3 linked regions of the Catalinimonas alkaloidigena genome follow. The protein of the gene in region 2 binds, or shares a complex with, the protein of the main gene of each other region. Links are inferred from orthologs where the notes say so. Each region holds a gene or a part of one and is shown on either strand. Other genes may lie near its edges.

The links. The genes of interacting proteins can lie anywhere in the genome.
Region 1: the proteins of tsaD (region 2) and tsaE are in contact, whole or in part, in a crystal structure (PDB 6N9A), measured with the Thermotoga maritima proteins. The link is inferred for Catalinimonas alkaloidigena from one-to-one orthologs. Residues at the interface, in WP_004082750.1 of Thermotoga maritima: Cys10, Asp11, Arg49, His50, Leu82, Gly84, Gly135, Gly136, Glu154, Thr155, Leu156, Asp157, Asp158, Ser159, Glu162, Asp165, Lys166, Arg169, Leu170, Tyr175, Lys213, Thr214, Leu217, Tyr218, Gln221, Arg222, Asn324; in WP_004082108.1 of Thermotoga maritima: Leu37, Gly38, Lys46, Lys57, Val59, Lys60, Ser61, Thr63, Phe64, Thr65, Leu66, Met67, Val69, Pro71, Tyr82, Arg83, Leu84, Asp86, Asp88, Phe89, Asp93, Ile128, Asp130, Glu131, Arg134.
Region 3: the proteins of tsaD (region 2) and tsaB are in contact, whole or in part, in a solved structure (PDB 4WQ4), measured with the Escherichia coli proteins. The link is inferred for Catalinimonas alkaloidigena from one-to-one orthologs.

What each region holds. Positions count from the first base shown.
Region 1 is NZ_JAQFIL010000001.1:6,394,676-6,402,442, reverse strand. The notes cover bases 2,324-5,323. They hold tsaE (tRNA (adenosine(37)-N6)-threonylcarbamoyltransferase complex ATPase subunit type 1 TsaE), read right to left. Parts: upstream 4,043-5,323; coding sequence 3,605-4,042; downstream 2,324-3,604. Other genes in these bases: porX (T9SS response regulator signal transducer PorX), read right to left, coding at 4,035-5,323; OKW21_RS25875 (alanine dehydrogenase), read right to left, coding at 2,386-3,612; OKW21_RS25880 (serine hydrolase domain-containing protein), read right to left, coding at 2,324-2,370. Also shown: OKW21_RS25890 (Glu/Leu/Phe/Val family dehydrogenase), read left to right, coding at 1-388; OKW21_RS25885 (phosphatidylserine decarboxylase family protein), read left to right, coding at 484-1,152; more of OKW21_RS25880, read right to left, coding at 1,210-2,323; more of porX, read right to left, coding at 5,324-5,594; OKW21_RS25860 (HD domain-containing protein), read left to right, coding at 5,741-6,994; lpxD (UDP-3-O-(3-hydroxymyristoyl)glucosamine N-acyltransferase), read left to right, coding at 7,012-7,767. UniProt on the Escherichia coli protein: Required for the formation of a threonylcarbamoyl group on adenosine at position 37 (t(6)A37) in tRNAs that read codons beginning with adenine.
Region 2 is NZ_JAQFIL010000001.1:2,318,378-2,326,020, reverse strand. Bases 2,920-5,795 are described here. They hold tsaD (tRNA (adenosine(37)-N6)-threonylcarbamoyltransferase complex transferase subunit TsaD), read right to left. Parts: upstream 4,943-5,795; coding sequence 3,896-4,942; downstream 2,920-3,895. Other genes in these bases: OKW21_RS09520 (translocation/assembly module TamB domain-containing protein), read left to right, coding at 5,095-5,795; OKW21_RS09530 (DUF533 domain-containing protein), read left to right, coding at 2,920-3,909. Also shown: OKW21_RS09545 (hypothetical protein), read right to left, coding at 344-1,201; OKW21_RS09540 (HNH endonuclease), read right to left, coding at 1,337-1,840; SsrA-binding protein SmpB, read right to left, coding at 1,917-2,387; more of OKW21_RS09530, read left to right, coding at 2,602-2,919; more of OKW21_RS09520, read left to right, coding at 5,796-7,643.
Region 3 is NZ_JAQFIL010000001.1:1,213,895-1,221,466, reverse strand. Bases 2,324-5,128 are described here. They hold tsaB (tRNA (adenosine(37)-N6)-threonylcarbamoyltransferase complex dimerization subunit type 1 TsaB), read right to left. Parts: upstream 4,167-5,128; coding sequence 3,480-4,166; downstream 2,324-3,479. Other genes in these bases: OKW21_RS05125 (UDP-N-acetylmuramoyl-tripeptide--D-alanyl-D-alanine ligase), read left to right, coding at 4,374-5,128; OKW21_RS05135 (DUF2480 family protein), read right to left, coding at 2,921-3,442; OKW21_RS05140 (PAS domain-containing sensor histidine kinase), read right to left, coding at 2,324-2,644. In the rest of the region: OKW21_RS05150 (PAS domain-containing sensor histidine kinase), read left to right, coding at 1-661; OKW21_RS05145 (response regulator), read left to right, coding at 679-1,095; more of OKW21_RS05140, read right to left, coding at 1,148-2,323; more of OKW21_RS05125, read left to right, coding at 5,129-5,654; OKW21_RS05120 (DUF2461 domain-containing protein), read left to right, coding at 5,651-6,310; OKW21_RS05115 (superoxide dismutase), read right to left, coding at 6,361-6,969; OKW21_RS05110 (cation diffusion facilitator family transporter), read left to right, coding at 7,140-7,572. UniProt on the Escherichia coli protein: Required for the formation of a threonylcarbamoyl group on adenosine at position 37 (t(6)A37) in tRNAs that read codons beginning with adenine.

The sequences.
Region 1 (7,767 bases), 4.1 Mb from region 2 along the record:
AGATATTTTGGTGCCAGCCGCGATGGAAGATGTAATTACTGTCAGAAATGCAGAACGTATCCAGGCCAAATTGATTGTAGAAGGCGCAAATGGCCCTACTTCTGCCAGAGCAGATGATATTATCAATAGCAAGGGCGTACTTGTAGTACCTGATATCATGGCCAATGCGGGGGGGGTAACGGTATCTTATTTTGAATGGGTACAAAACCGATTAGGGTACAAATGGACGCGTGATAGAGTAAATCGGCGTTCTGACCGTATCATGAAAGATGCTTTTGAGCGGGTATATCAGGCTGCGGTCAAATATGGTGTGTCTATGCGGATTGCTGCCTATATTGTAGCTATAGATAAAGTTGCCAATACCTACAAATATCGCGGAGGCTTCTAGCATTTTATAATTTAGGCATTGGTTTGATGAACAAATCCTCTTATTTAGCAGTATCATTTGTTGTAATTCACTTAAGATACTTTTTATAAGTCTCTATGAAGATTCATAAAGAAGGACGTACACTATTGATAGTACTGCTAATCATTTTGGTAGTAGCTAACCTGTTGCTTATTAACCTACTGCCGGGCAGACAGGAGTTACACAGGGCTACCATGATTGCCAGCACTATATTTTATCTGCTCATTCTCCAGTTTTTCAGAAACCCCAGGGTGATTGTACAGGGTAGTGAGGAGCAGGTGCTTGCCCCCGCCGATGGTAAAGTGGTAGTAATTGAAGAGGTAGACGAGCACGAATACTTTCAGGGCGCTAGGCGCCTGCAGATTTCTATTTTTATGTCTCCCATCAATGTGCATATCAACCGCAATCCGGTCTCAGGGGTGATCAAATACTTTAAGTATCATGCGGGGCAGTACCTGGTAGCCTGGCACCCTAAGTCAAGTACTGACAATGAGAGGACGACAGTGGTAGTAGAATTACAGAATGGCATAGAGGTAATGGTACGTCAAATTGCCGGAGCTATGGCCAGGAGAATAAAATGGTATGTGGACGAAGGAGATAAGATTAAACAGGGCGAAGAGTTTGGCTTTATCAAATTTGGGTCAAGGGTAGATGTGTTTCTGCCAATAGGCTCATTGGTAAAGGTGAATATCGGTGACAAAACCAAGGCTGGACGTACCGTAATTGCAGAGCTTCCGGAAGGTTAACCGCTGAGATAAATTAATAGGATAATAAAAGTGGAGCCATAAGCTCCACTTTTTTGTTTATAGTGCTCTTGTCACCAGTCTCATCATTTCACCGATCTGAGGTGGATTGAGCCAACGGGTGACTACTATCAGGTCATTTTCTTGATCTACTACAATGAAGTTTCCGCCGAAGCCAGCTGCATAGTATACTGAGCTGCTAACACCTTCCCACTGTTGGTTTCCTTTGTTCAGCCACCACATATAGCCGTAGCTCTCATTGCCAGGAGAGGATTGCTGTAAACCTTTTATCCAGCGTTCAGAAACAAGCTGCTGGTCTCTCCATTTACCATTTCTTAAGAAAAGCAGGCCAAAGCGTGCATGGTCAAGGGTGTTGATGAATAGTCCTCCTCCCGAATGGCCACCACCACTCACTGACTGCATTTTAATACCATCTACATTGACAAAAGAGTTCTCATATCCATACCACCGCCAGGTAGAAGAAGCCCCGATCGGGTCCATAATTTTTTCCTTAAGCACCATAGGTAGCGGTTTTCTCCAGACTTGTAGTAGAGAGTAGGCCAGTACATTTACCCGTACGTCATTATATTCGAAATTTGTTCCCGGCTCAAGTAATGTACGGCTCTTCCAGTCATCAATCCCTCCCCCATTTGGCGGACGGTCAGCCCAATCGTACATGCCAAATAAGCTGCCTGACCAGTCAGAAGACTGATGCAGCAGGTGCTTCCATTGAATTTTACTATTATGTTCACTTTCAAATGTGCCATCCCATACATAAGCTTGTACAGGATCATCAACATTTCCAATCAAGCCATCATCAACCGCTAAGCCAGCTATGGTAGAAAGATAACTTTTGGTGACACTAAAGGTCATATCCACTCGTTCTACATCACCCCACTTCGCTACGATATAGCCATCTTTGATGATCAGACCTGCCGGCCCTCCTCTTTCTTTTACCGGGCCTGCCAGTTTGTGATACGGTTCTCTTTCAAAACCTTTGAGGATAGCAATACGCAGGTCGCGGGCACCTTCGTATTCGTGTTCCCGGGCAAATGTTATCGCTTCATTAAGTTTACTGGCATTTAGCCCTGCTTCTTCCGGAACTCTTTCTTCCCACTTATTTTTCTCAGGATAGTAAACATGCTGAGCCTGTAGATCCCCAGCCCATAGAAATAGCGAAAGCAGCATTAGTACTGCTTGATTAGGTATAGTGTTAATCATGTAGTGTAAATGGGTTTAGAAGCGGGCCGCCATCAAGAGATTAAGATCGCGGAACTTGAGGTTAAATTTCTTTCCGATTGCGGCATTAGTCAGGCTACCATGATAGGTATAGACCCCGCGCATAAACCAACGATGGTGAAATATCATCTCATTAATCCCCCCCACATCTGCTGTTTGTAGTAATATGGGAGTAAATATGTTGCTAAATGCAGTTGTTGCGGTGCGCGCTACCCGGGAGGCAATGTTAGGCACACAGTAGTGAATCACATTGTACTTGCGGAAAACCGGATTTTTTAAAGAAGTAAGCTCTGAAGTTTCTATACAGCCCCCCTGGTCAATGCTTACATCTATAATTATTGACTCTTCTTTCATATTGGCGACCATCTCCTCTGTGACGATCATACGATTAGTGCCTTTTTCAGCCCTTACGGCTCCAATCACTACGTCAGCGTTTTCAAGTGACTCCCCCAGCGTAGAAATGTCCATGGTAGAAGTGTACACCTGGTGTCCCAGTGCATGTTTGATACGGCGAAGTTTATAGAGTTGGTTATCAAACACTTGTACCTGCGCGCCCAGCCCAATAGCGGCACGAGCAGCATATTCTCCGACTGTTCCGGCACCCAGTATGACCACCTTGGTAGGCGGTACGCCGGTAATCCCACCTATGATCATTCCTTTTCCATTGGCTACGCTGCTCAGATAGTGAGAGGCGATAGACATAACAGTATTGCCGGCAATTTCACTCATGGCACGTACTACCGGCATACCTCCAACTTTATCTTCTAGAAACTCAAAAGCGATGGCGGTGATCTTTTTCTTGTTAAGCGCCTGGATATATTCGGGTGTTTGGTTACCGAGCTGTAAAGCAGAAATAAGTGTGGATCCTGGCTTAATCATTTCAATCTCATCCAGGGTAGGGGGTTCTACTTTAAGAATGATATTGGCTTCCAGCGCTTCTTTGGCAGAGTACACAATTTTAGCCCCGGCTTCACTAAACTCATTATCGGTAAATTTTGAGGAAGCGCCTGCTTTAGCTTCTACTACAATCTCATGTCCGTTACTGCTGAGCACTGCAATAGCTTCCGGTGTAAGCATCAGGCGATTTTCCTGCATGGAAATTTCGCAGGGAATTCCCATATTTAGTGATTTACTCCCTTCTTTTACCTTGAGGAGTTGCTCCTGTGGATACAAGGCCTGTTCTTTGGCCAACTCTTTGAAACCCGATTTGTATTGGTCACCCATGTTTAGATAAATAGATTCTTCTGCTTTGATCAGCCTCCGCCTGTATATCTATACGAATAAATTCTTCAGGAAGCAAACCTTCAATGCGTTCAGGCCATTCTACGAAGCAGTAATTTCCCGAGTAAAAATAGTCTTCTGTACCGATATCCCAGGCTTCTGCTTCATCTTTTATTCTATAAAAGTCAAAGTGATAGAATGTTTGATGGTCGGTGTTCTGATATTCGTTCACCAGCCCAAAAGTGGGGCTTGATACGGTATCCATTACCTGCCAGTCTTCGCAAACCGCTTTGATCAGGGTAGTTTTGCCTACCCCCATCTCCCCATAAAACAACCAAACATCTACGCTTTCAGCTAATTTTCTCAGCCTCCTTGCTGCTTCAAGTGCCTCTTCTGGTCGCTTAAGCACTATTTCTCCTAATACTTCAGGCATTTTTACTATTGAGCGTGATTACCGGCACAATCATTTCTTCCAGTGAAACTCCACCGTGCTGAAAAGTATCACGGTAGTAATTTACATAATAATTATAATTGTTAGGATAGGCAAAGAAATAGTCCTGCGTAGCGAATGCATAAGTAGTAGATACATTTAAACGAGGAAGAAACAGGCTTTCAGGTTTCTTAACAGCGTAAATTTTGTTATTGTCAAAGTTAAGGTTTTTGCCCTGCTTATACCGTAGATTGGTATTGGTATTACGGTCACCAATGATCTTGGCGGGGTGTTTTACCCTTATGGTGCCGTGGTCGGTCGCAACTACAATCTTTGCTTTCTCCCGGGCGATGCGCTTAAAAAGATCCAGCAAAGGAGAGTGCATGAACCATGAACGGGTAATAGAACGATAAGCAGACTCATCCGGGGCCAGTTCGCGGATCATTTCCAGGTCAGTACGAGCGTGAGAGAGCATATCCACAAAGTTGTACACGATCACATTAAGATCATTGTTCAGCAGGTTGGGTACCGTGTCTACCAGTTGTCTTCCCTGCTGTGTTTGGGTAATCTTATGATAACTGCTTTTGACATTTAGATGCCGTTTTTTCAGATGACGCTTTAGAAATTCATGCTCATGGTTGTTTTTTCCTTCCTCCTTATCATCTCCCACCCAGATATCGCCATGGTACTTTTCCATATCTGACGGTAACATGCCCGAAAAAATAGCATTCCGTGAGTAAGCAGTAGTAGTAGGAAGTATAGAGTAGAAAGTATCCTCCTCTTCCATAGTGAAATGATTAAGCACCGTTGACTCTATGACTTTCCACTGATCATAACGGAGGTTGTCAATAACAATGAAAAATACGGGCCTTTCATCGTTAATATGGGGAAAAACCTTTTTCTGCATTAACTGATGGGAGAGCATTGGCTTTTCTGCATTCACGTCATTAAGCCATGACTCATAATTGTCAATTACGAAGCGGGCGAAGTTGTTATTGGCTTCTTCCTTCTGCATGTCTAAAACTTCTGACATACTTTTTTCTTCTGTATTGTCAATTTCCAGTTCCCAGTACACCAGCTTTTTATAAACCTCTACCCATTCCTCATGATTCATATCCTCGCCAAAGGCCATGCTGAGGTTACGAAATTCCTGCTGATAGCTCAGGTTGGTTTTTTCAGTAACCAGACGCTTATTATCCAGAATTTTCTTGACAGAGAGTAAAATCTGGTTGGGGTTAAGCGGCTTGATAAGATAATCACTGATCTTAGCTCCTATGGCCTGCTCCATAATCATTTCTTCTTCGCTCTTGGTGATCATCACCACCGGAATGCTGGGCTTAGAGGATTTGATGTAATCCAGTACTTCCAATCCGGTCATCCCGGGCATGTTCTCATCCAGAAAAACAATATCAAAATGACGCTTCTCAAATGCGTCAATGGCATCTGCACCACTATTTACTGTGACGACTTCGTATCCTTTATTCTCCAGAAAAAGAGTATGAGGTTTAAGCAGGTCAATTTCGTCATCCGCCCACAAAATGCTATATCTTTGCATAAAAATATCCTGTTTACTTAGCTTTTTAAACTTAATCTAAGGTAGTGAAGTTTTGAGATAAAATAATATTAGCTACTTACTTAAGTGAAGGAACGATAAAGTAGCAAAAAATCATGTTGAGAATATTTAAAAAAAACATATAAAAATTGAACAAGAGAAAAGTATTTAACGACCCGGTATACGGCTTCATCAATATTCCCTCTGATTTGATTTTTGATGTTATAGAACATCCGTACCTTCAAAGATTACGAAGGATCAGACAAATGGGTTTAGCTGATTTTGTTTATCCGGGGGCGTTGCATACGCGCTTTCATCATGCACTGGGAGCCATGCACCTGATGCAAAGCACTTTAAGCAGCCTGCGTAACAAAGGGCAGGAGATCTCTGAAGACGAATTTGAAGCTACGCTAATAGCCATTTTATTGCATGATATCGGACACGGGCCTTTCTCTCACGCTTTGGAGTATGTGCTCATCCCCGGAGTAGGACATGAACAAATGTCGGAGCTGATCATCAGGCGATTATGCGATACATTTGGAGGAAATATGCATCTGGCTTATCAGATATTTACGGATCAATATGCGCGTAAATTTTTTCATCAGCTTGTCTCCAGCCAGTTAGACATCGACCGGCTGGATTATCTCAAACGAGACTGTTTCTATACCGGGGTTTCTGAAGGAGAGATTGGTGCTGACCGTATTATCAAAATGTTGGATGTGCGAAATGATAAGATCGTTGTAGAAGAAAAGGGAATCTATAGCATAGAAAATTTTCTAAATGCACGTCGGCTTATGTACTGGCAGGTATATCTGCATAAGACCAGTGTAAGTGCTGAGAAAATGATGATCTCTACTATGAACAGAAGCATTGATTTGGCAGCGCAGGGGGTAGATGTTCAAGCCAGTCCCAGTTTGGCATTTTTCCTTAATCAGAAAGTAACACTAGATGAGCTTGAGCAGGATCAGAATTGTCTTAAGCATTTTGTGTCGCTGGATGATATTGATATCTGGGCAGCTATCAAACAGTGGGTATACCATCCTGACCGGGTTTTGTCTGATCTTAGCAGCCGCTTGCTGGAGCGAAGACTATTTAGAATAAAGCTGAGCAATGAAGTGACCCCTGAGGAAAAATTAGAAGCGTTAGAAAAAAAAATATTAAGCAAATTAAAGATCACAGAACAGGAACTAAAGTATTTTATGGTACATGGTAGTATCAGTAATGCTGCTTATGTCTCGAGCGGTCAAAAAATCAACATAATCACCAAAGAGGGCAAGATTTTTGACATAGCACAGGCATCGGACTTGCCTAATATTAAGGCTATGAGCAGAATTGTCAAAAAATATTACCTATGCTGGCCCAAAGATGTAAATTTGCGCCACAACAGCATAGCATATTCCTAATAAAACCTACATAAATGATAGAATTTAGTATTGAATACATTGCTAACCTACTCGATGGTGAATTGGAGGGAGATGGTTCTATCAAGATCAGTCAGCTGGGAAAAATAGAAGATGCTGGTAAAGGAGCGATTTCCTTTCTCTCCAACCCTAAATACGAAGCCTCTATCTACTCTACGAATGCGAGCGCTGTAATAGTTAAAAAAGATTTTCACCCCAAGAAAGAACTGCATACCACCCTGATACGTGTAGAAGATCCGTACCTGGCCTTTACTGCTCTTCTTGAAGAGTATCATAAACTGGTCAATTTTCAAAAAAAAGGGGTAGAGCAACCTGCCTATATTAATAGTACCGCAGAAGTTGGTCAGGATATTTACCGAGGGGCTTTTTCGTATATAGGAGCCAATTGTAAGATTGGTGATCACGTCAAAATTTATCCTCATGCTTATATTGGTGATAATGTGCAGATAGGCGATCATACTATCATCCATAGCGGAGTTAAGATCTATCCTGGTTGCGTAATAGGCTCTCATTGTGTGGTGCATGCAGGAGCGGTAATAGGAAGTGACGGCTTTGGTTTCGCTCCTCAGGCTGACGGTACTTATAAAACAATTCCTCAGGTAGGTAATGTTATTGTAGGGCATCATGTAGATATTGGCGCTAACACCACAATAGATTGCGCTACTTTGGAGTCTACAAAGATAGGCAATGGAGTGAAGCTTGATAATTTAATCCAGATTGCTCATAATGTTGAAATAGGAGAAAATACGGTGATC
Region 2 (7,643 bases):
GCAGGTTTTCGTATTAATTTTGAAAGATCCTAATGTGAAAGCCATCTTAATCAACATTTTTGGTGGTATCGTTCGTTGTGACCGTGTAGCCAATGGCGTGGTAGAAGCCTATAAAAATATAGGAAATATAGAGGTGCCCATAATTGTACGCCTGCAAGGTACCAATGCTGAGGAAGGGGCTAAAATTATTGAAGAGTCAGGCCTTAAAGTTAAGTCAGCCATTCTGCTTAAAGATGCCGCGGATAAAGTGAAGGAAGTACTGAACTGATAAATTTGAAGTTTACTTGCATAAAAAACCCTCTGTATGCCAAATACAAAGGGTTTTGTACTTTACAATAAAGTTTTACTCACTAAAAGTAACTTCAATGGTGCGGTCAATTCCGTCGGCGATTAATGTTATGGTGCGATCACATATGCCATCTCCGTAGTCAAGTTCCAATGTTCTTTTGCCCGGGCGTGTTATCGTTTTTTTACCAGCACTAGCCATAAAAATGCCCTCCAAGGCACATTCTGATTGATAGATTAATGGAGTAGAAATTGTGGAAATGTAGCTTACCCCCTTGCGATTAACTCCTTCAGCACTACCCGTAAGGCTAATTTCTCCGGCCTCCCGGTCAATCTGCTTAGTATAAGTGGCGTTTCTGGTAATTACGCTTCCATCAGGCAGAATAATCTTACCATTTTCAAGTGTGATGGTCGCTGTAATTTTTTGCGCAGCATTGGTGGAGAATACAATTATCCTTGTTCCTACTAGTTGATAATCATTAACATAAAAATCTTCAAAAGTTGTACTTACCGTATAACTTGCCGCTTGCACATTAATAGAACGATTAATGATAATTTTTCCACTTCTGACTCTACCCTGAGAATCCACACACCCCTCATCAAAAGTCAGCGTAACCAATTGGGATAAGCTTTTATTATCATTCGCTACAGTTCTGCTTAAACAAGCCAAAGAAAATAATGAACTATTATTGACTCTAGCATTTTCAGAATAGGTGGCAGCTTCCATACTGATATCATCCATATCTTGAAAAAGGTCGTCAGCAAGAGCTTCATCGTAGATCAGTTGTTCAGATTGAGCATCTTCATTATCTGAAACAGAATCTTCCTCACTGCAGGAATACATTGGAAATAATAAGACCAAAGCCAAAATACTCAGCTGGCTGGTCATACAGAAACGAGATAAATTCAACTTCATAAGCATTGATATTAAAATTGGGTACTATTCTGAAGCTTGCGCTATCCACGCAAAATCATAACTAATTATATAAATAGTACCAAAAACAATACCGATAATACGAAGTGTCTGCTTATTGAATATGTATGAGTATGATCAAGAGGCGTAATTCAGAAAAGGTTGCCACTCTTTACGCATAGCTCCGGAATAATCACGGAGGAACATGATGTAGGTTGGCTTATGTGGTTTTTTGAGCAGTTTGAGTCCCGCTGCTTCTGGGGAACGATCTCCTTTGTTGGTATTACATCTGCGACAGGCGGTTACCAGGTTACCCCAACTTGTCTGGCCACCCTTAGAACGAGGTACTACATGATCTAAAGTCAGATTTTTAGTAGTACCACAGTATTGGCAACTAAAACGATCTCTTCTGAAAATGTTTTGGCGCGTGAGCACAACACCTCTATAAGGAATACGAACATATCTATAGAGCCGGATTACGGCGGGCATAGGAAATGACTGATCTACGGTATGCAGCAAATCGTTTTCCACTTCAGTTAAAAGTTCAGCTTTGTTTAAAAATACAAGAATAAAGGCACGCTCCATTGAGCAAATGGCTAAGGGGCTATAATCCTGATTCAGGAGTAACACTGTACGATTCATTGAACTCAGTTTTGTTAAAAGCTTTATATTAACTTTGTAATGATAGTACGACCTTTATTCTCACATAATATATCTACTAAATCTTCATCCGGTCTAACTCCCGTTTCACATCTTTCTTTTTAATATCTTCTCGCTTATCGTAGAGTTTTTTACCTTTTGCTAAAGCAATTTCAAGCTTGGCAAGCCCTCTGTCATTGATAAACAGACGGGTTGGCACCAGCGTCAGGCCTTTTTCATTAGTCTTGGACTCTATTTTATCCAGTTCCTTTTTTTTAAGTAATAATTTTCTTTCACGATCAGCTTCATGATTATAATGCGTTCCCTGTTTGTAGGGTGTAATGTGCATTTGTTTCACAAAAAGCTCCCCCTTCTTCATATAACAATATCCCTCCTGAAGATTTACTTTTCCTTCTCGGATAGACTTTATTTCTGTTCCTGTCAACTGTATTCCTGCTACATATTTGTCCAGAAAATGATACTCGTAACGTGCTTTACGATTATTAATATTTATCTTATTTGAAAATCGTTGTTTATCGTTTTGTGCCATACACTATCTTATCAATCTTTTAATATAACAATAACTTTTTTAAAATAAATTTGAAATTCATAAGATTCAAACAATCCTCCTAAGCTAAGACTTTATTCAAAGATTTACATCCCTTACTCATGTTATTGGGTTGAGCTTACATTAAGCAAATAGTCTCAGCGCGGCAATAATCTTAAATACTGAAAGAATAACATATATTGTACAAAAAAATGTTATGGATTTTCGTAAAAAAGGCTGGTTAAAACAATACCTTCATCTGAGAAATAACTATACCTTAAAAAAGGAATATGACAGGCTCATGGAGATAGAAAATGCGCATGAGCCAGAAACTATTCTTTATGAGTTATTGCAACCTACCGGTTTCCTTTATGGGCATCCAGCCAACATTCCAATCAACTATAAATCTTTTTTGAGGGCATTGCGAACCGAAAAGATGCCCATGCAGGACAAAACCAAAATCATACTCACTGAAAGTTTTCTCCATAGCGGTCTGATTTCGCCCCGCTATCAGCAGATTAGTCAAAGGTTAGATGTTGCGGATGCTTTACTGGAGTCAGCAATTTTTATTGGAAAATTTTACCGGGCGGTATATCCCAATTTATTTACCACACATACCTCAGGCTTTTTCAGACGAGATAAGAAGGGCTTGGAGTTATCCGAATACCTCATTGGTATGAGAGTAGGAGATGATGCCCAAGCTTCAAATTTCTGGGGACAGTTTTTCAGAAGTAGCCTTTTGTTTCTGGATGTATTGTACTTCGGTCAATGGCTTCACGCTTTTAGAACTGATCATGCTGCTGAACAACTACTTCAAAACCACCGGGAAGACAGGCTACTCATTTTTAAAACCATATTAGCAGCAGCCTATGCCAATAAAACGTTAGAAAAAGAAGAAAAACAACTCATCCAAAGTTATCTGGAAGTAGCACAATTTGACGAAGAAACGCATAAGAATACGCTTGAGTTGATTGACAAAGGCCTGAACATTTCAGCGCTTGAAATTACCACGGCTCAATCTCAGGTCATGAAGAAGCACTTATTGGAACTGGCAATACTCACAGTTTGTGCCGACAGAGAAGTCAATCAGGCAGAGCAGGAATTTCTGGATAAACTTAGGAAAAAGCTCAAACTGGATTATATGACTTTTCAGAGCAGTATGATTGCTGTAGAAAGTTTTATTGTGGAGTATTGGCAGCAGATTCAAATGCAGGACGAAGACAAGATCAAAGCTTTAGGAACGCATTTACTTAACAGAATTTCACTCATGCTCAAAGAACAGGAGGAGTCACTGATCCAAGCGTTAAACCAGCATCCGCATCTTGTTAAACTTTTGCTAAAAAATCAACAGGAAAAGTTAAGTACTGAAGACCGGAATAAAATTAGAAAAGGGCTATTTGAGGTGATCAATACCTTACCTTATTTCACTGCAATAGCATTACCAAAAGCTTACCTGACTTTTCCGAATTTGATGGAAGTACTACCTCAGGATTTGTTATTGCATAAAAGCCTCAATAACGCATAAAATGAAGACGCGCATCGGGATCTATACGTAAACTCGCCTCATTACCTGCCAGCAAAAGATAATGTGCAGTAATAGCAATCATGGCAGCATTATCGGTACAGTATTCCAGTTTGGGCAAATAAATAGTCCAGCCTTTTTCTTTGGATAGCTCATCCAGCTTTGCTCTTAACCCCTGGTTGGCTGAAACTCCTCCGGCAATCGCAATTTCGCAAATACCAGTTTGGGTTGCTGCGCTTTCTAGTTTTTCCATCAACATAGCAATCAGCGTTTTTTGAATGCTAGCGGCTATATCTGCTTTATTGTTTTCAATAAAGTCAGCGTTTTTATTTTCATGCTTTTTTAAAAAATTGAGAAAAGCAGTCTTGATGCCGCTAAAAGAATACTGCAAATCCGGCATATTGGTCATAGGAAAAGTAAATTTGTCAGGATCACCTTCCTGAGCAAGTCTGTCAATATACGGGCCTCCGGGATAAGGCAAACCCATTAGTTTTGCACATTTATCAAAGGCCTCTCCCACCGCATCATCCTGAGTCTCTCCAAGGATTTCCATGTCCAAAAAACTGTTCACCTGCACGATCTGAGTATGTCCACCACTGACAGTAAGACAGATGAAAGGGAAACTGGGCTTGGGTGCATCAATAAAATGAGCTAAAATATGCGCCTGCATATGATCTACTGCCAAAAGTGGTATATCCAAAGCATAAGCCATTGACTTAATGAACGATGCTCCTACCAACAGTGAGCCTAATAATCCTGGTCCTCGGGTAAATGCTACACCATTAAGCATACTTTTTGTTATATTTGCGTTAGAAAGAGCTTGGTGTACTACAGGTACGATGTGTTGTTGATGAGCTCTGGAGGCTAATTCAGGCACTACTCCACCATATTTTTCATGAACTGATTGAGAAGCTACAATGTTGCTTAATATCTTCCCGTTTTGTATTACAGCAGCAGAGGTATCATCGCAGGATGATTCTACTGCCAATATGTTAACTGTGTCAGTTTCTTTAAGGTTTAGCAGGGATTCATTCATATTTACTGGAAAATTTGGGTAAAGAAACAATAAATAAGAGTACAACTCAACGAAAAGCTGTCAAGACTATTATATGGTTTAGTGCAAGCTTGTTTATAGCGTTAGCTTTGCTTGTAGCTACCGTCCAAATCCCCTATTTCCAAACCAGAATCGTGCACAAACTTGCCAGTATTATTACAGAAAGAACTGGCTTTCAAACATCTATCAAAAACGTTAATATTAAATGGTTTGATACCATAGTATTGGATAGCATAGTCGTAGTGGATGATGATAAAATCCCGATGATTTATGTGGATGAGATCGCGATTGACTTTGACATAAGGACCTTCACTGATGGTCAAAATATATTCCTGAGTGAGGCCCACTTACAGGGTGGACAGGTAAACCTGATCAAAAGTCCGGTAGATAGTACACTTAACATGACCCGGTTTATTGAAAATGTAAGGAGCATTTTCAGAAAAAGAGGTAAAAAAAGATCTTCATCTCCTCCTGTTTTCACAATTTCAGATGTTCACCTTAGGGATTTAAAGTTCAGCTATTCTGATCTTGAGAGGCCTCCTATCACAGATGCATTTGATTACAACCACTTTAAGCTAGAAAATATTCAAGGTGATGTAGAAGATTTCAGAGTCGTAGCAGATACACTGGAACTTATGATAAATACGCTAAGGTGTTACGAGCCAGTCAATGATTTTACTATTCATGACTTTATTGGCTTTTATCGCTACACAAATCAATCCATGACCTTCCAGAATTTTGATCTGTACGCTGGAAATAGTACGATAAGAGATTCAGTGGTATTTAATTATGATGGCAAAGAAGATTTGAGCTATTTCAACGATAGCATCACCATCAATGCTAATATCAAACAGTCTGAAATATATTCACGTGACTTAGCGCTCTTCGCACCTTCCATGCATCGTTTTGATGAGTTTTATACAATCAGTGGAAAGTTTGATGGAGAGGTTAGAAACTTTACCGCCCGTGATTTTATTCTGGACTATGGTGCCAGAAGTCACCTGGCCGGAGATGCAAGTTTCAATGGCTTACCAAACTTCAAAGAAACGTTTATAAACCTGGAGCTTTCAGATGCATTAATTGATACTCGTGACCTTGAGCAGTATATCAACGATCAGCAAACTTATCTAAACGTTCGTAAATTTGGTGATATTAAATTCCGAGGGGAGTTTTTAGGGTTTCCTAACGATTTTGTTGCGAATGGTAGTGCTGAAACAGCCCTAGGTAATATTGCTTCTGACATCAACCTAAAGCTTGCTGAACAGCCTATTTATTCCGGAAGCCTGGCCCTTACAGATTTTAATCTGGCTGCATTTAGTCCTGAGCCCGGACTTTTTCAAAAAACTACTTTCAAAGGCACGATTAACGGAAATGGCTTAAGCATTGATGATGCTGATTTCCAACTGGATGCTAATTTCAAGTATTTGGGGATAAATCATTATCGTTACAAGAACATATCCACCAATGCTCATTTCGCAAAATCTTTTTTTGAAGGGAAACTGGATATACAGGACCCTAACCTCAAATTCTCACTCAATGGTACGCTTGACCTGAGGAATGGTAAAGAGGACATAGTGCTTCAGGCAAAGCTGGACACTGCTTTTCTAAAAACGCTAAATCTTACAGAAGAAGAAATTTTTATCAGGACTGAGCTATCCACTAATACCAAAGGATTTAAAGTTGATGATCTGGTTGGTAATGCTTCTTTCAGAAAGCTGTTTGTTAGCTATGAAAACAGAAACCTTGCGATAGACACATTATCATTTACTTCCATTAAAGACCAAAATGAAAGGATATTTAGCCTTTACTCGGATAAGTTTGACGCTAACCTCAGAGGGGATTATGATTTTTCTTATTTAGTAAATGATGTGGAAGAGCTGGTCAAAGAGTATCGCTTGATCTTCACCAATAATGCTGAGGACTTACAGGCATATTATAGTAGCAAACAGGTGAAGCCTATTGAATCCTACCGGAATGATAAGTATGAGCTGAACTATGATATTTCTCTTGATGATATTAACCCGCTATTACAATTATTTGATCCGCAACTTAGCATTTCAAATAACACCCGTCTGAATGGCAAATTTACGGGAGGATATACTAATATTATTACCCTGCACAGTAAAATAGACACCATCAAGTATGCTAACAGTATCTTGTTAGATAATACTGTTGATATTTCCACTTCAAAAATTGCAGACAGCACTGAAATTCTTGCGATGGTTTATCTGGAGTCTGAAAGACAGGAGATTGACAAAGATGAATTAAATTTAAATACGGAGAACTTTATCTTTGAAGCCATCTGGAGTGATGACCACATTGATTTTCAGCAAAATGTAAAGCAAGAGTATACGAATAATCATGCTGCTATCTCCGGTGAATTACGTTTTCTTAATGATACTACCGAGGTTATTTTTAACCCTTCTGACTTACTTGTCTTAGATCATCCCTGGTATTTTTCTGACAGCAATAAAATCGTTTACTCAGACAAAGAACTAGTTTTTAACAGCTTTTCTCTATTTAATGAATCCCATGATGAAGGGCTACAGGAAATTGCGTTATTTGGCTCATTATCTGAAGATCCTGAGAAAATGCTGACTTTAAAAGTTGATAACTTTCAGGTGGATAATCTTAGTCCGCTCCTCAAAAGGAACTATCAGGGAGAAGTGAACGGGTTTATGGA
Region 3 (7,572 bases), 1.1 Mb from region 2 along the record:
ATACAGTGCCTCACATGACCTGAGGGCTCCACTTGCGTCAAGTTTAGGCCTCATCAATATATCAAGGTTCACACAAAATGAAAGTGAGCGCATGAGCTATCTGGATATGATGGAGCAAAGCTTAAATAAAATGGATAAAATCATTCAGGATATTACTGACTATTCCAGAAACGCCCGCCTGGAAATAGAGTGTGAAGAGATCCATTTTGAAAGCCTGATCACTGACGTGCTGCAACGCTTAAAGTACCTGGAACATATTGATGATGTTAATATTCACACCTTTATCGGGGGAGAAAGTAAATTCTATACTGACAAAATTCGCCTGTACGTCATACTGATAAATCTGATTTCTAACGCTATAAAATATCATAAATACGAGGAAACTAACCCCTATATCAACATAAAAGTAATGATCAAACCCGATGAGGCACATATTTTGGTGGAAGATAATGGTATAGGAATAGAAGAGAAGCACCTGGATAAAATATTTGGCATGTTTTTTCAGGCAGCCCGCGAATCTTCAGGTTCAGGTTTAGGTTTATTTATAGTTAAAGAAACGATCAACAAACTGGACGGTAGTATAAGTGTACAATCCAAACTCAAAGAAGGGAGTTGCTTTGAGGTGATTTTGCCCAACGAAATACATGGTGTTGATCTTTAGATTGTAGAAAGCATACGATGGAGAAAATTAAGCAAGTATTTGTCATTGATGATGACCCTATAAACAACATTATTTTTCAGAAATTATCGGAATTTGTAGATTTTGCAGAGGAAATCATACCATTTCTTAGTGCGGTGGATAGCCTTGACTACTTACAAAAGCTGGAAGAAGAGCAAGCCCCTCCCCCTAACATAATCTTTCTGGATATCAGAATGCCCATTGTCAATGGATGGGAGTTCCTGGAAAGATTAAGTAAGCTCAATAAAAATCATTATTTTGAGGGTACCGCCATTTATATGCTGACTTCTTCCTCTGAGCAGTCAGATATTAACAAAGCAAAAAACTACCATCTGGTTACTGATTATATTGTCAAGCCTCTGCTTACAGAAGATCTTGAGGCTATCAAAGAAAAAATGCAGGCTGAAACAGCTTAGCGTTTACTGCTAACGGCTTATCATATTGTCCCTTACGGTAGGCATGCTGCCGCTATATATCCAGTTTCATTTGCTTCTCGTTACTGCCAAATGTACTTGCAGAGGGTATATTTACAACAAAGCTCGTTCCCTGACCCAGCTCAGAAACTACGTGGATTGAACCTTGCATTTTGTCAAGTGTCTCCTTGACGATGTAGAGTCCTAGGCCTGTACCCGTCTGTCCTTCAGAAGCACGAAAAAACATATCAAAAATCTTTTCAATATGACTTTCTCCAATGCCCTGGCCATTGTCTTTCACGTGAATAGTAGCTTTTACCGGACTAACCTTTACCTTAACTTCTATAAAGCAATCTCTTCTATGAGTGCTGCTGTATTTGTAAGCATTGCTCACTAAGTTGTTTAATACTACTTTGAGGCGGTGTGCGTCTGTGAGAAAGGGATAATCCTGCTCAACCTGTATCACAGGTCTTATTTTGGCAGCATTTTCCAAATGAGCCATACTCTCGAAGATCTCTTCCACCAGGGGTTGAAATTCTATATGATCATGCTTCAAATCTTGATTAGCATTACGAGAATAGTCAACGATCTCTTTAATAAATTCATTAAGACGGTGCACACTCTTTTCCATCATCTGAATATACAGCTCTCTTTGACTGAAATCCTGCTCTCTCTTCAAAATATTAATCAAGCCAGAAATAGATGCGAGAGGTGCTTTCAGATCGTGTGTGGCACCATATACAAAATGATCTAAGCTCTTATTAGAATTTTTCAGTTCTTCAATCCTCTTGTTGAGTTTTCGCTCCAGTAGTTTCTGATCTTCCAGGCTTACGATTGTAATGTCAAAGCAAACCTGCCCTTCATCGGTAATGGTTGTAGATGCGCTTAATACGGCCCAGAACGGAGGGTGATCCGGTCGTTCTATTAATAGTGATTGATTGTCGACAAAGCGCTCCTCATTTAACAGTTGCACTAAAGTAAGCTTTCTTGAATGCTGCCCTTTATAAACCGTAACTTCATTATGCAAACTCTTTGATCCTGCTGGTAAGAATAATAAAGTTCGTGCATGAGGGTTGGCGTATTGTAATTCTCCTTCTTGGCTACACCTGAGAATTCCTGTCTTTACATTATTTCCGATTACAACTTCCTGAGTGCTTGTTTGTAAAGGTGTAGAAGGAGCTTCCTTACTAATTTCGGACGGCTCTGTGGCCTCCACCACATTGAAAACCTTTAGTTTATTGCCTTCTTCATCTACAGTATTAGCAGTAAACGAATAAACATTTTTGCGAGTACCATTTTTACTGATAATCTGACGCAGTCCAGACTTCTGATGCCCTTCAATATAATTCTGGTAGTATAAACTAGCACGAGCACGATAACTCTCAGGTTGCAAGATAGAGTAAGATTTGTTGATCAGCTCTTCTCTTTCGTATTCATAAATAGCACAGAAAAATTCATTGACATCAATAATCTTGTTACGGTCATCTACTACACACATACCAAGATTAGCAGCACCAATGAGCGTATCCAGCAACCTTTCGGTTCGTATCATGAGGTTAGATTGTATTTTAATGATATAGAGATTTAAGGAGCTTACGAATTTATAGATATATGTCGGATAAAAAAGTCGTTTTTGGTCAGCGCAATGCTCTACCAGGCAGGTAGGAATTCTATGCTTAGCTACAAAAGCTAGAAAATCAGACACTTGACTAATTTCACTTCATTAAATCTGTAAAGTGATGAGCATAAAAAAATTTCTTAAAAAAAAGAAAGAGCAAATACCCAATTGGCACCTGCTCTTAACGTTATGAAAATATTGGGAATAAATTTATTTCTTTGGCTTTTTATACAATGGAACTGTACTACAAGGCTCACCATACATGATACTGCTTACATAAGGGCGAAGCATGCGTGTGATCTCAACATAAGCATAAGTAGGCACCGGCAAGTTTCCACAGCCCTTTACTACAACTTTTGCGTCTTTGAATTTTTCAATATCTACTTTTTCCAATGCTTTAGTAAAAAGTGCCACTTCTAAAGTTTCTAAACTTCCATAGGTTACCATGGCCGCATATGGCTCCAGCTTAATAGTAAGAAGCATATAAGCCCAGGTAGGTACGATAGCATCTACCGAGCAGTTAAGTGCTACATACTTCCCTTCATATTGAGACCAGTCGTGTTCTTTGACAAAAGCCCTAAAGTCTTTTTCCCTCAGGATAGCTTCCTGAAAAAGATTATCTTTGATGTCATACACTATTCTTTCACCCTTTGGATAGTAGTCTTCCAGATTAAATGTTACCAGAGGACTTTGGGCGACTTTATTGATAATTTCTCCTTCCTGCTGTCTCATAATTTTTCTTCAATGCTTTACAATTTAGGCAACGCAACTATTTCTTTTTAGGTTTAGTCGTGCGAAATTCTTTGAGATAAAAAGGTTCAAAGTAGGCAACATCCTCAAAGCTTTTTGCATCAAATTTTTGCCATGCCAGTTCTCCGACCTCTTTGGCTGAAGGCTGTATGTGTTCTATGAAAATAGCATGTTCTGAACGATTTTCTAAGAAGGAGCGGCACTTATCGCTTCCATCACCAAAAAACCAAACTTCCCTGTCGTTTAAGTACTTATCAAAACTATTTTCTTCTACTACTAAAGGGGCTGTAGCATGCACTTCTTCACCTGCTGAGTCTCTTATCTGATAATACACTTCCATTCTTCGCGCATCCAGCATAGGGCAGAGCAAAGCATTTTTCTTGTTATATTTTTGAACACTTAGAGCCATCGCTTCCAATGTGTTAATAGCAATTAGAGGTATCTCCAGCGCAAAGCACAAGCCTTTAGCAGTAGATGTACCTATCCGCAAGCCTGTATATGAACCGGGCCCCATAGAAAGTGCTACCGCACTTAACTGTTTTCTATCTACCTCACAATATTCCATAAGATCAGCAATAAGTGGGTGCAAAATGGAGGAGTGTGATTTTTCCAGATGAAAATCCTGCAAGGCTAAAAGTTGTCTGTCACGATGCAGTGCAACTGAGCATGTTTTGGTAGCGGTTTCCAGGCTCAGAATATAGCTCATAGTTAATTTTTTTGCTTACTTGCGTGAGATACGATGGTATTATAGTTCTTAGTGTTGTATGTGATTCAAGGCTATATGATTTTCATAGACGTAATCATTTTTCCTTAAGTGAGGTTTTACATGAAACAGCATTTATATGTTTCAAAATCTTTGATATCATTATCCCTAAAACTATAGAACCATAACTCTAAGAACTATTAAATCACAATGATAGAAGATATTTACGAGAAATTTTTGGAATGTGTCCAAGTTTCTACAGATACCCGCAATATCATACAAGGCAGCTTGTTTATAGCACTAAAAGGGGAAAAGTTTAATGCAAATCAATTTGCTGCCGATGCACTGGAGAAAGGCGCCCGCTATGCCCTGATTGATGAGGCAGAATACCAGCAGGATGAACGGTTTATTCTAGTTCAGGATACGCTGCAGACCTTGCAGAAATTAGCCCGTCATCACCGCCGTCAATTTGATATACCCGTACTAGGAATTAATGGTACTAATGGTAAAACAACGACCAAAGAACTTGTAAACCGGGTATTAAGTGTGAAATACAAAACGCTGGCTACGCAAGGTAACCTCAACAATCATATTGGTGTACCTCTGACCTTACTTCAGCTCCGAAAAGAGCATGAGATAGCAATTATTGAACTGGGAGCAAATAGCGTTGGTGAAATTGCCATGTTATGTGAAATCGCCGAACCTTCGCATGGTTTGACTACCAACATCGGGAAAGCTCACATGGAAGGTTTCGGGGGCTTTGAAGGTGCTATTCGCGGTGAAAGTGAGCAGTACCACTATCTTATCCAAACAAGGGGCACTGTCTTTATTAATTCGGAAAACCCCATTCTCAGTAATATGGCAAAGCGCTTTGAAGCGCCACTGTTTTATCCCGCAGAAGGTGATTATTTTCATTGCAAGCTGATCAGTGCTGACCCATTTATCATATATAAGCATGAAAACGGCCAAGTAACTGAGACTAAGCTGATTGGTGCTTATAACTTTGAAAATATTGCTGCGGCGCTTTGTATAGGTAAATATTTTGAAATACCAGCTGAAGCTGCTAATCAGACAGTAAGCCAGTACCAACCTTCTAACAAACGTTCTCAGCTGATTGAGAAAGGTAGCAATACCATCATCATGGACGCATACAATGCTAATCCCGATTCTATGCAGGCTGCAATTATTAATCTGAATAAGATGAAGGTAGGGCATAAAGTAGCCATACTGGGAGATATGTTTGAACTGGGAAAAGACAGCCCTGCTGAGCATGTTGCTATTGGCACACTACTCACCCAGTGTAACATCAATGACGTGCTGCTTTGTGGTAGCATGATGGAAGACGCAAAAAAAACATATCCAGAGGCTCACTTTTTTCCAAATAAAGAGCAACTCAAAACCTATTTGCAGACTCAAAATTATGAGCATGCAACCATATTGCTGAAAGCCTCAAGGGGCATTGCTTTAGAGACCATACTAGACGATCTATGAATTCGCAACTTGTACTCAGCTTTCTGGATGAACTGGCCCAGAATAATAATAAAGATTGGATGGATGCCCACCGCTCGTGGTATGAAGAGGCTAAAGAAGAATTTAAAGTTCTGGTAACCCAGCTGCTGAGCGAACTCTCTGTTATAGATGAAGGGCTCGTGGGACTGGCACCTAAGCACTGTATCTTCAGAATCAACAGAGATATACGTTTTTCCAAAGACAAAGCACCATACAAAAATAATTTTGGCGCTTATATGTCGGAGGGGGGTAAAAAATCACCCAATGCTGGCTATTATCTCCATATACAACCTCATGGAGAATCTTTTATTGGAGGAGGTATGTACCATCCCAGTTCAGAGGTAATATCCAAAGTGAGGCAGGAGATTGATTATAATGCATCAGAGTTAAAAAAGATCGTTTCTAAAGCTGACTTTCAGGAATATTATGGCACAATACAAGGAGACAAACTGAAGAAGGCTCCCAAAGGCTACGAAACAGATCATCCAAATATTGAATTGCTCAAACTAAAAGACTATGTAGTAATCCATAAGCTGAGTGATGATGAGATCAAAAGCGAAAATTTTAAAGATGATGCTATTCGGATGTTCAAAACGATTGAGCCTTTCATACGCTACCTTAATGTAGCAATAAGCTAAAAAAACCCTTTCCATGGAGGAAAGGGTCACAATTATAGATTTACTTTTCCTTACTTGGCTGCTGAGTAGCGCTTGCTTACTTCATCCCAGTTTACCACATTCCAGAAGGCTGAAATATATTCGGGACGTTTGTTTTGATAATTTAAATAGTAAGCGTGTTCCCACACATCTAAGCCCAGGATAGGTGTTCCTTTCACTTCGGCAATCTCCATAGCAGGATTGTCCTGGTTAGGCGTTGAGGTAATTTTAAGTGAACCGCCAGGCTCAACAATCAACCAGGCCCAACCTGAACCGAAACGGGTAGCGGCAGCATTATTAAATTCTTCTTTGAAACTGTCAAATGAGCCGTAAGCCTTGTCAATAGCCTCAGCTAATTCACCACTGGGCTTTCCACCTCCATCAGGAGATAAGACTGTCCAGAAAAGAGAGTGATTATAATGTCCTCCCCCATTATTACGTACAGCGGTGGACAAACTTCCTATGCTCTTCATCAGGTCATCCAAAGACATATCAGCCTGGGGAGTCCCTTCAATTGCTTTGTTAAGTTTAGTCACATAACCGCCATGGTGTTTATCATGGTGGATTTCCATAGTTTTGGCATCGATATGAGGCTCAAGTGCGTCAGAAGAGTAAGGTAAGTCAGGTAATTGGAATGCCATTGGTTTGTTTATTTAAGGTTTAAAAAAATATTAAAAAAATCATCATTGAAATGATCTTTGTCTCTACAATTTATATAAACGACTATTCAAAATCATTATTTTTTTACAAAACTTAGTGCGTACTTTTGTCGGCCTAAACGAATAAGCTTGTTTTTTTAAATAGGATTGAGGTGTCAGATAGAATTGATAAAATTATCCGAGCAGCCTGGGTAGGCATAGTTGGGAATGCATTACTCGCGCTGATCAAAATGGTAGTTGGCTTCACAGCGAACAGTCAGGCGGTAATAGGAGATGGTATAGATACTCTTTCAGATGTAGCTACTTATGTGATTATCCTCTTTACGGCGCGAATCAGTCAAAAACCTCCCTCTGTGAAATATCCTTACGGATACCAGCGTGCTGAAACTATTGCCAGCAAATTCCTTTCATTCTTTATATTTTTTGCCGGCGCACAACTGTTTTATGTAAATGTAAAAGACCTGATCAGCGGTGTTCAGCGTGATTTACCTGATATGCTTGCAGTATACGCTACTGTATTTTCTATGCTCGTAAAATTTTTGATGGCCAGTTGGCAGTTCAAGGTCGGAAAAAAGACCAATAGCA